One region of the Paenibacillus sp. M-152 genome, then DNA from elsewhere that is predicted to be linked to it. Evidence: riboswitches for the same ligand, from Rfam matches in the RefSeq annotation. Region 1 holds a riboswitch; the other holds the start of a gene.

Region 1 (4,804 bases):
AGATCGCAGCATAAGGCCCTTCCGCACGGCCTCCGCCGTTATAGACACCCTGGTCTACAGCATTGCCCCATTTATTCGTACCTGTAGGGATATAGGCAATTCCTTTGGCTTTGGTAGGATCAATAATAGCCAGCGTAGATCCCGCATGCATGGCAATCGAGCGTACACCCTTGGTAATGCCAAAGGATTGATCTGCGGCTACAATGTCCGTAGCATTCACGTCACCGAGCGCATTGTAACGGAAACGAACACCAAAGTTGGTTGCCAGCCAATCGGAGCTAGTTAACCCCTGCATCGCCGGTGATGCTGCTTCTTCTGTAGTCATGCCTTTGGCCGGATTAGTATAGGCTCCACGACGGTAGCCATTCATAACCTCAGAGGAATCCCAACGGTTTTTGTTACGGTCCGCATTATAGTGGTCGGAGATGAAGAAGACACTTCCCCCGTTATTCACATATTGCAGCAGGGCAGCCTGCTCGGATGCCTTAAAGGCAACATTCGCTTCACCGATGATGAACACATCATATTGGCGCAGCTTATCATAGGTTATGGCCTGTTCTCCATAAGTAAAAGGAATGGGACGGTTCAGTTGGTCCACTGTAAAACCTACATTACGCAGTCCATTGGCAAAGTCGGAGAAGGCGCCTTCAATGACCCAATCTGCTGCCCCAGCCGTCTGTGCGTGCGTATTATCGAACAGCACCTTTTTACCTTTGCCATCCGGCAGTGTAGTACCGGGTTGACCCGGGTTACCAGGATTAGGCTCGCCAGGTTCACCTGGTTCACCCGGCTCGCTTCCGTTCACCAGTTCAACAGCGCTTGGGCTTTTCACTCCACCAAAATTATTGTAGGCGCCGAGTGTACCCGTCACACGGATTTTGTTGCCAATCAGCTCAGGATGGCCTGTTAGCCCAAATTGCCCTCTGTACGCTGATGTCAGCTGTACATCCAATAGATTAGACGTGCTACGTTCATTGGCCTGGTCGGCAATCAGTACGTTAAAATCATTCGCAAACGGAGAAGAAAAATTAGCCGTTTTCGATCCGGTAGCATGTCCGACGATGTAACCTTCCACCGTCACTGTGCCTCCACTGCCTTGGCGCTGAAGTGCCTCGGCTACTGTCAGTGCTCCCTCCGCTTTGACCTGACCGAATGGAACGAAGATCCCGATCAGCAGCGATACGATCGCTGCCAGATGCAGCACCCCTTTCAAGCGTGAACCTGTGAACCGCAAGCCTTTTACCATACGTCAATATCCCTCCTATAATTCCATAAATGTACTTGTCCTCTATCAGATTAGCTGTCTATCTTCTAATTCCTTCCTGATTTCATCCATAATTATGTAAATTTTAATCTCTTTTATCGGAAACTCGCTTGTTTATGTAAAAAATGAACCCTGCGATTGACACCGAGCACGGCATACATTACGCTAAGAAAGATATGTAGAACGGTATACGCGAATGAAGATGACGGGAGAGTCTGTCCAGGGGCTTACACGCTGGCGGCACCGAAGGAGCAAGACGCCAACACCCGGCTGGCGGATAATCTCTCAGGTCCATGTATCGTCATCTGACGCAACTCTGGAGAGAGCGCAAGCCACCCAAGGGGTAAGGCGGTAAGGACACCGCACGAAACTCTCAGGTAACGAGGACAGAGATAAGGGAAACTTCCTTATCCTGTCCTTTTTTGCGCTCACATTGTACGTCAGCATTAGGAACCGTCATAGCCGCGCAAAAACGCGGAAATACCATATACTATGGTACTAGAACATACAGGGGGCCACACCATGCGTTTCAAAGATGTATTTTCCATTATCGGTCCGGCCATGACCGGACCTTCCAGTTCACACACTGCAGGCGCGGTGCGGCTTGCACGCGTTGCCCGTCACTGGCTCGGGACGCAGCCTGACCGTGCTCGCATGACACTGTACGGCTCCTTCGCTGACACATACAAAGGACACGGTACAGACCTAGCGCTCATCGCAGGACTGCTCAATTACGATACAGACGACCATCGAATTCCAGATGCCGAGCAATGGGCGGAGCAGGCCGGGATGACCGTGGAATTTGCCGTCAGCGGACTACCCGCCCCCCATCCGAACACCGTCCGTTTTGAGCTGTGGAAGGGTGAGGATCAGCGCACACTGCTGGGTTCCTCCATCGGCGGTGGCAGCATCCATGTCCAGCAGCTCAACGAATTCCGAGTCAACCTAACCGGAGAGCTGTCTACGTTGGTGCTTCTTCACTCGGATAAGCCCGGTACATTAGGTGCGGTGACTTCAGCGCTCGGCGCTGCTGACATTAACATTGCCTATATGCACGTGGATCGCAAAGGTCGGGATGGAGAAGCACTTACAGCCATCGAAACGGACAGTCCTCCTACGGCTGAATTAATCGCAAAACTACAATCCTTACCACATATGTACGAAATTAAAATGATTAATTTGAAAAAAGGAGCTGAATCTGATGCGATTTAGCCATCTGCATGAAATCAGCGCTATATGCGCTGAGGAATCCACCACGATTGGCCGCCTGATGATTCAAGAGCAGGTACAAGAGACGAATTCAACGGAAGAAGAAATCTTCCGCCAAATGTCTGATTATTATGAAGTCATGAAAGAGGCTGTTCATCGTGGTCAGACGCAAGACACCGTATCCCGCAGTGGATTAACGGGCGGCGACGGCAAGCGCTTAGCCGAATATCTGCGGACAGGGGAAACCTGCTCCGGCGATGCCTCCGCGCTCGCCATGGCTTATGCGCTCTCCGTGTCGGAGGTTAATGCGTCCATGGGGCGCATTGTCGCCACGCCCACTGCAGGTTCATGCGGAGTCATCCCCGGTGTGTTCATTAGTGCGCAGGAGCGGTTCGGCTGGGATGATGAGCATATGGTGCACGGCTTGTTCGCAGCCGGAGCCATTGGCTACGTCATCGCCAACAATTCCTTCATTTCCGGCGCGGAGGGAGGCTGTCAGGCTGAGATTGGTTCAGCCATCGGGATGGCCGCTGGCGCTATGGTCGAGCTACGCGGTGGCACACCTGAGCAGGCCGTTCACGCCGTAGGCCTAGCGCTCAAGAACACGCTCGGCCTGATATGCGACCCCGTCGCCGGACTCGTCGAGATTCCGTGTATCGTGCGCAACGGGCTGGGAGCCGTGACCGCACTTGCCGCAGCGGATATGGCTTTGGCGGGTGTGCGCAGCGCCATTCCGTCTGACGAAGTCATTGACGTGATGCTTGAAGTCGGCAGCGCAATGCCGTCAAAGCACCGCGAGACCGCCAAAGGCGGCTTGGCCCAGACACCGACCGGCAAGCGTTTGACCGAATCCCTTACTCGCAACACATCGGTCAAAAAGGATAAGTCATAATTGGGGTAACCTCCTCTGTATTAAGAAGCGAGTACGTCCCTTAAGAATAAAAGAGCAAGCATGCCGTCCCTAGACGTATGCTTGCTCTTTTTCTTTTCAGTCGGTTACAGATTACTGAACGGTTACCTGTACCTTCGTCATTTTACCAGCATATTTTACTGTAATTACAGCTTTGCCTTTACCCTGTGCTTTAATGTTACCGTCTTTGACGGTCGCAACGATAATTCTGGATGAGGACCAGACAGCCGGCTTGGAAACATCCTTCTCCGACTCATCCTTATACGTGGCTGTAGCCGTAACCTTAGCCAGCTGCCCTGCCTTCAAAGTCAAGGCGACTTTGTCCGTTTGCAGATATTTAAGCGTATCAACATCAACAGGCACGCTGATCACCTTACCGCCGAACTTCGCCTGAATGTTAGCTTTACCGTAGCTGACCGCGGTAACCTGACCCTTTTTGACGGTGGCTACCTTATAATTGGACGTTTTCCATTCAGCTTGAGTTGTAACATCCTTTTCTTTACCATCACTGGATTTAACCACAATCGCAATCGTTTTTTGATCCCCGGATTTCAGTGATAACGCAATGGCATCCGCTTCAATCTTTTGCGCTACGTCTACTTCTACCGTAAATGTAATGGTTTGCTTGCCATATGAAGCAGTGATCGTTGCCTTACCGCTAGCATTAGCTTTGATCAAACCTTCGCTAACTTCAACTACTTTTACATTGCTAGTAGTCCAAGTGGCGTCCTTGGTTACGTCTGTTTTTGTACCGCCACTCTTAACGCCTGATACTTTCAGCTGCTTCGTTTCCTGAGCACCGAGTGCAATTACGCGCGAGTCTGTTTCCAAACGGTCTACAAGGCCCACTTGTACGTTTATCGTCAGTTTTTTGCCGTTATAGGTTGCGGTAATAACCGCTTTACCGGCCGCTTTACCCGTAATCGTTCCCTTGGACACAGAAGCAATATCTTCCGCACTTGAAGTCCATTCTGCATCCTTTGTAACATCTTCCTTACGCCCGTCCGCATAAGTAGCCGTCAGAGTCGCAGTATAGTCCTCATTAATATCTATCGTTGCCGTTTTAGAGGACAAAGATAGATCACCAGGTACGTTTACGGATACGGTAGCTGTGGCTGTTTTGCCGCCATAAGAAGCTGTGATCGTTGCCTCACCTGTTTTATAACCTGTGACTTCTCCCCCGCTGACAAAAGCGATATCTTCATTACTGGACTTCCACTCTGCTTTACTTGTGATATCTTCTTCCGTCCCTGTTACATAGGTTGCGGTCAGCTTGAGCTTTTTGGATTCCTTAGCATTCAAGCTCAGCTTGTCCTCGCTTAAATCCAGAAATCTAGAGGTTTCAATATCTGTCTTGATCGAAACCGTCTTATCTCCGTACTTAGCGGTCACTGTAGCCGACCCCGCTCCAATGGCCATAA
Region 2 (4,804 bases), 2.0 Mb from region 1:
TGGCCTTTTCGCGGCGGATATGCTGTTCCCGCGCTTGCAAGGTCAGCACGAAGCCGCGTTTGCCGTTACGGTCTGTGGTTTGGCCTACGATACGTCCAGGGATACGGCGCATATGCGCCTGGGAAACGGCAAAGTAACCGCAGGTCGGACCACCGAGGGAGGATGAGATCCCAAGTGGCTGCGCGTCTCCTACAACAATATCCGCGCCTTGCTTACCAGGGGTCTCTAGCAAGCCTAGTGCCAGTGGATTGGCACTAACAACCATAAGCCCTTGATGCGCATGGATGAGGTCAGCCATCGGCTTCAGATTTTCCACGGCTCCGAAAAAGTTGGGATTTTGGATCAAAACAGCCGCCGTCTGTTCCGATACGGCCGTTGCTAGCGCATCGACATCCGTTACGCCATCCGAACAGCCGATTTCCACAATGTCCAGGTCCAATCCGCGTGCATAGGCTGCCAATACCTGACGTGCCTCTGGATGGACAGACCTTGATACGATAAGCTGTTTACGACGCGTGGCGGAAGCGGCCAATGAGCCCGCTTCCGCCAGAGCTGTAGCCCCATCGTACATGCTGGCATTAGCTACCGCCATACCTGTCAATTCGCAAATATACGACTGGAATTCAAAAATGGCTTGCAGCTCGCCCTGGCTTACTTCCGGCTGATAGGGGGTGTAGGCTGTGTAAAATTCGGAACGTGAGGTGATGTGTTGGATAACGGATGGAATATGATGATCATAAATACCTGCACCAAGAAAGCTAGCATGTGTATCTGTATTGGCGTTTCGTCCGGCCAGCTCGGTCATGTGGCGGGTTAAGGCTCTTTCGTCGAGCCGAGAGGAAAGAGGGAGTTCCCCTTGGTATCGAATAGCCTCTGGAATGTCACTGAATAAATCATCAATGGATGATACGCCCACCACACGCAGCATTTCAGTTTGATCTTGTTCGGTCATGGGGAGATAGCGATGCTGCTTCATAGGTTCTGGCTCCTTTCGAAAAGCAAAATTTAGATAGTAAATTAGCTAATACATAGTCTTAATTGGAAAATCCAGAATTTTATATCTGACATGATCGCTTTTTTATAATGAAGAGGATTAAGATCAGCGTAGCCGTTTATAAAAGGGGGCTGGGACCACTTCCGCACGCAGGCGTTTACCACGAATTTCGACCTCCAGCGGTGTCGATAGGGTGCTAAAACGACTGTCCACCAGGGCCAGCCCCAGATTACGCTTCAAGGTGGGCGATTGAGTACCCGTTGTGACCTCACCGATGTGTTGACCTTCAGCGAACACCGGATAATGAGCGCGCGGGATACCGCGGTCAATCATTTCCAGCCCGATCAACTTGCGAGGAATTCCTTGTTCTTTTTGACGTTGCAGTGCTTCCCTGCCGATAAAATCTCCTTTGTTCAACTTGACGAAGAAACCTAAACCAGCCTCAAACGGTGAAATTGTGGCAGATAACTCCTGTCCGTACAACGGTAGCCGTGCCTCGAAGCGCAGCGTATCGCGAGCACCAAGTCCAGCGGGAATCAGTCTATACGATTCACCGCAACGAAGTAAACCATCCCACACGGCGGGTGCTTCCTCAGCAGGGATATAAAATTCAAAACCGTCTTCGCCGGTATATCCAGTTCGCGAGACAAGTGCTTTTGCTCCGAACAATTGCACGTTCTCATGGAATCGGAAAGATGCCAGATTCGTAATATCTGTATCTGTCACGGCTGCGGTAATACGTGCTGCTTCCGGTCCTTGTAATGCCAGCAATGCTATCGCATCAGACACATTCTCCAGATGAATCGATGCTGGTACGTGGCGTATGAGCCAATCCCAATCTTTGTCGATGTTGGAGGCATTCACAACGAGCATGTAGCGCTCTGGTCCTTTGCAATATACAAGCAAGTCATCCACTACGCCTCCATCGGGGTAACACAGGAGTGAATATTGTGCTTGGCCCGGTTCCAACTGGCTGACATCATTCGTAGTTACCTGTTGCAAAAAAGCCTCAGCTTCTTTGCCTTCAACCAAGAACTCGCCCATATGCGATACATCGAATAAACCTGCATGTTGTCGGACGGCCTCATGCTCCTTTTGAATGCCGCTAAACTGAACGGGGAGTTCCCACCCGCCAAAGTCAATACAACGAACCCCGGGCTGCGTCCCGTAGGACGAATATAGTGGTGTTCTTCGCAAATTAGACATTTTTTCACTCCTATCCAGTGTAATCGGCTAAACAAAAAAGACAGGCTAAAAGAAACGTATAGACGGCAGTCCATACTCTTCTTTCAGCTCTGTCCTTGATACCAGAAAGTTACCCCGGTGTGAACCAGGTTTCCCCTTGGGTGATCCGCTCTTTTCACGGATGCTCTCCAGAGATGCGTCCGGCAGAGGTCCTTTTGCCTGAGAGATTCACCTGCAATGCAAGTTTACTCCTTCGGCGCTACCTTTTGGATCAACGGTATGTTACCCGGTTTTGCAGATAACAACTTGACCCGATTCGCGTGTACAACTGTCTCACAAGCGACAACAGCTATGCGAATCTTTTTTGGTAGTCTCTCCCTCCGCGTTCATCCGCGTTTGCAGTTGTCGAGGTATTTTCAAAAGCAATTACTATAACCCATTAATACGCAAATCCATTTAAAATGTCAATAAAAATGTCATATAAAACAACCTAAAAACATTTATTGTATAAATAAGGATATGTAAGCGTTTGTTACAAGTTATCATTTTTTTATAGACTGCGCTATATGAGTTGGTATGGAGTATTTTTGTTAGTATTATTGACATGGATGTTCTTATTGTCATAATCTTAACTTGTCTAATACAGGTGATCAAAAGCATTTTATTCATGTGGAAGTGAGGCGAAGCAGGATGAGTGAAGTGAAACAGCAACTTTGGTATACAGACGAACATGAGTGGGTTCAGCGCACAGTGGATGGGACGTTGCGGATCGGCATTACAGACTTTGCACAGCATCAATTGGGTGATATTGTTTTTGTGGAATTACCTGGGGCGGGAACAACGATTGGACAGGGGACGGAGATTGGTACAATTGAATCGGTGAAGACCGTATCCGATCTTTTTGCTCCGGTGACGGGAACCGTTTTGAAAGTAAATGAAGCTCTGGAAAGTACACCTGAGCTGGTGAATGAATCACCCTATGAAGAGGGTTGGATGATCGAAGTAGAGATGAGCAATGATGTCGAGGAAGCTCTGGGCAAGTTGCTGTCTGCGGAGCAGTACGAGCAGTTGATTTCGGATGAGCAATAATGAGCAATACAGCATGAAATAATAGCGCTTTATTCTGATTTTTTATATGGATATTGAATTAAATAAGAGCATCGTTAGTCCGCTCAGTTTTTGTATAAAATAGTCGCTATGCCTGACATAGCGGCTATTTTTTTGTTGTCTTTTAGAAGACGTATTTACGTTGCTTACGCAGGCTTAGAAGAGAGCCTCTTTATACAATTGCACAGATTTACAACAGTGTTTTTTCGACTAATTTCTATTGTTATCGGCCATATTAAGAAGAATTATGCAGGTATAATGCCTTGTCGTTACTTTAAATTTAAATGTTGTCATCAACGTTCATGACGAAAGTACGTTTTCATTTCGTTGATGAAGATAGCGCTGTCATTTAGTATGAATTTTAAGAAAAGGTAGTGATGCTATTTACTCACAAGGAGGATATGAATATGAGCACAGTGGACACAAAGTCCAGTTCAAACGGTGGCGCTCGTGTCGCCGTACAGCGTTTTGGCCGCTTTCTCAGCGGTATGGTTATGCCCAATATGGGAGCCTTTATCGCATGGGGATTAATTACGGCCCTTTTTATTCCGACCGGGTGGTTCCCAAATGAGGGTTTTGCACAACTGGTTGATCCGATGAAAAATTATTTGCTGCCACTGCTGATCGGTTACACGGGAGGCACGATGATTCACGGACAGCGTGGAGGTGTGATCGGTGCCATTATGACGATGGGGGTCATTGTGGGGGCCGATATCCCGATGTTCCTGGGCGCGATGGTAGCTGGTCCGCTGGCTGCATGGATATTGAAGAAGTTCGATAAGGCCATTGAGGGCAAAGTCAAATCAGGTTTTGAAATGCTGGTCAATAATTTCTCGGCTGGGATTATCGGTGCCATTCTAGCATTACTAGCGCATGTGGCGATCGGCCCGGTCGTGCAAACCATCAGTCAAGTGTTGTCGACAGGGGTACAGTTCCTCGTGAACGCAGGGCTACTGCCGCTTGTCAATCTCATTATTGAGCCCGGAAAAGTATTATTTCTCAACAACGCACTGAATCATGGAGTATTGAGTCCGATTGCGCTGGAGGAAGCTGCAAGAACAGGAAAATCCGTTTTGTTCATGCTTGAATCCAATCCTGGCCCGGGACTCGGTATTTTGCTGGCCTATTGCCTGTTCGGTAAAGGCTCTGCGAAGTCGTCTGCTCCTGGTGCAGTCATTATTCATTTTTTCGGCGGGATTCATGAAATTTATTTCCCTTATATTTTGATGAAGCCGATTCTGATTCTCGCTGCTATAGCAGGGGGCGTTGTGGGAACCTTCTGTTTTATGTTGACAGGTGCCGGACTGGTTGCTGCTCCTTCACCAGGCAGTATCATTGCTTACTTCCTGATGACACCCAAAGGCGGATATTTGCCGATGCTGAGCGGAGTAATCGCAGCTGCGGTCGTATCCTTTGCGGTTGCCGCAATATTACTCAAAACTGGTAAGCAAAAGGAAGAGGGGCTGGAGGAAGCTGCATCCCGTCTGAAAGATATGAAAAATCAAAGCAAGGGTGCAA

Evidence for each region. A riboswitch is a leader RNA that binds a small molecule or an ion and turns the genes downstream of it on or off. The one in region 1 is predicted to bind glycine.
Region 2: it holds a riboswitch for glycine, as region 1 does, so the genes downstream of both, gcvT (glycine cleavage system aminomethyltransferase GcvT) here and sdaAB (L-serine ammonia-lyase, iron-sulfur-dependent subunit beta) in region 1, are expected to answer to the same signal.

The regions. Positions count from the first base shown of each region.
Region 1 is NZ_CP034141.1:525,215-530,018, reverse strand. It holds gene EGM68_RS02405 (DUF6359 domain-containing protein) at 1-1,246, opposite strand, end outside; glycine riboswitch at 1,461-1,575, shown strand; gene sdaAB (L-serine ammonia-lyase, iron-sulfur-dependent subunit beta) at 1,787-2,476, shown strand; gene sdaAA (L-serine ammonia-lyase, iron-sulfur-dependent, subunit alpha) at 2,466-3,365, shown strand; gene EGM68_RS02390 (Ig-like domain-containing protein) at 3,477-4,804, opposite strand, start outside.
Region 2 is NZ_CP034141.1:4,394,631-4,399,434, reverse strand. It holds gene gcvPA (aminomethyl-transferring glycine dehydrogenase subunit GcvPA) at 1-976, opposite strand, end outside; gene gcvT (glycine cleavage system aminomethyltransferase GcvT) at 1,100-2,200, opposite strand; glycine riboswitch at 2,280-2,376, opposite strand; glycine riboswitch at 2,377-2,569, opposite strand; gene gcvH (glycine cleavage system protein GcvH) at 2,870-3,268, shown strand; gene EGM68_RS19110 (PTS mannitol transporter subunit IIBC) at 3,694-4,804, shown strand, end outside.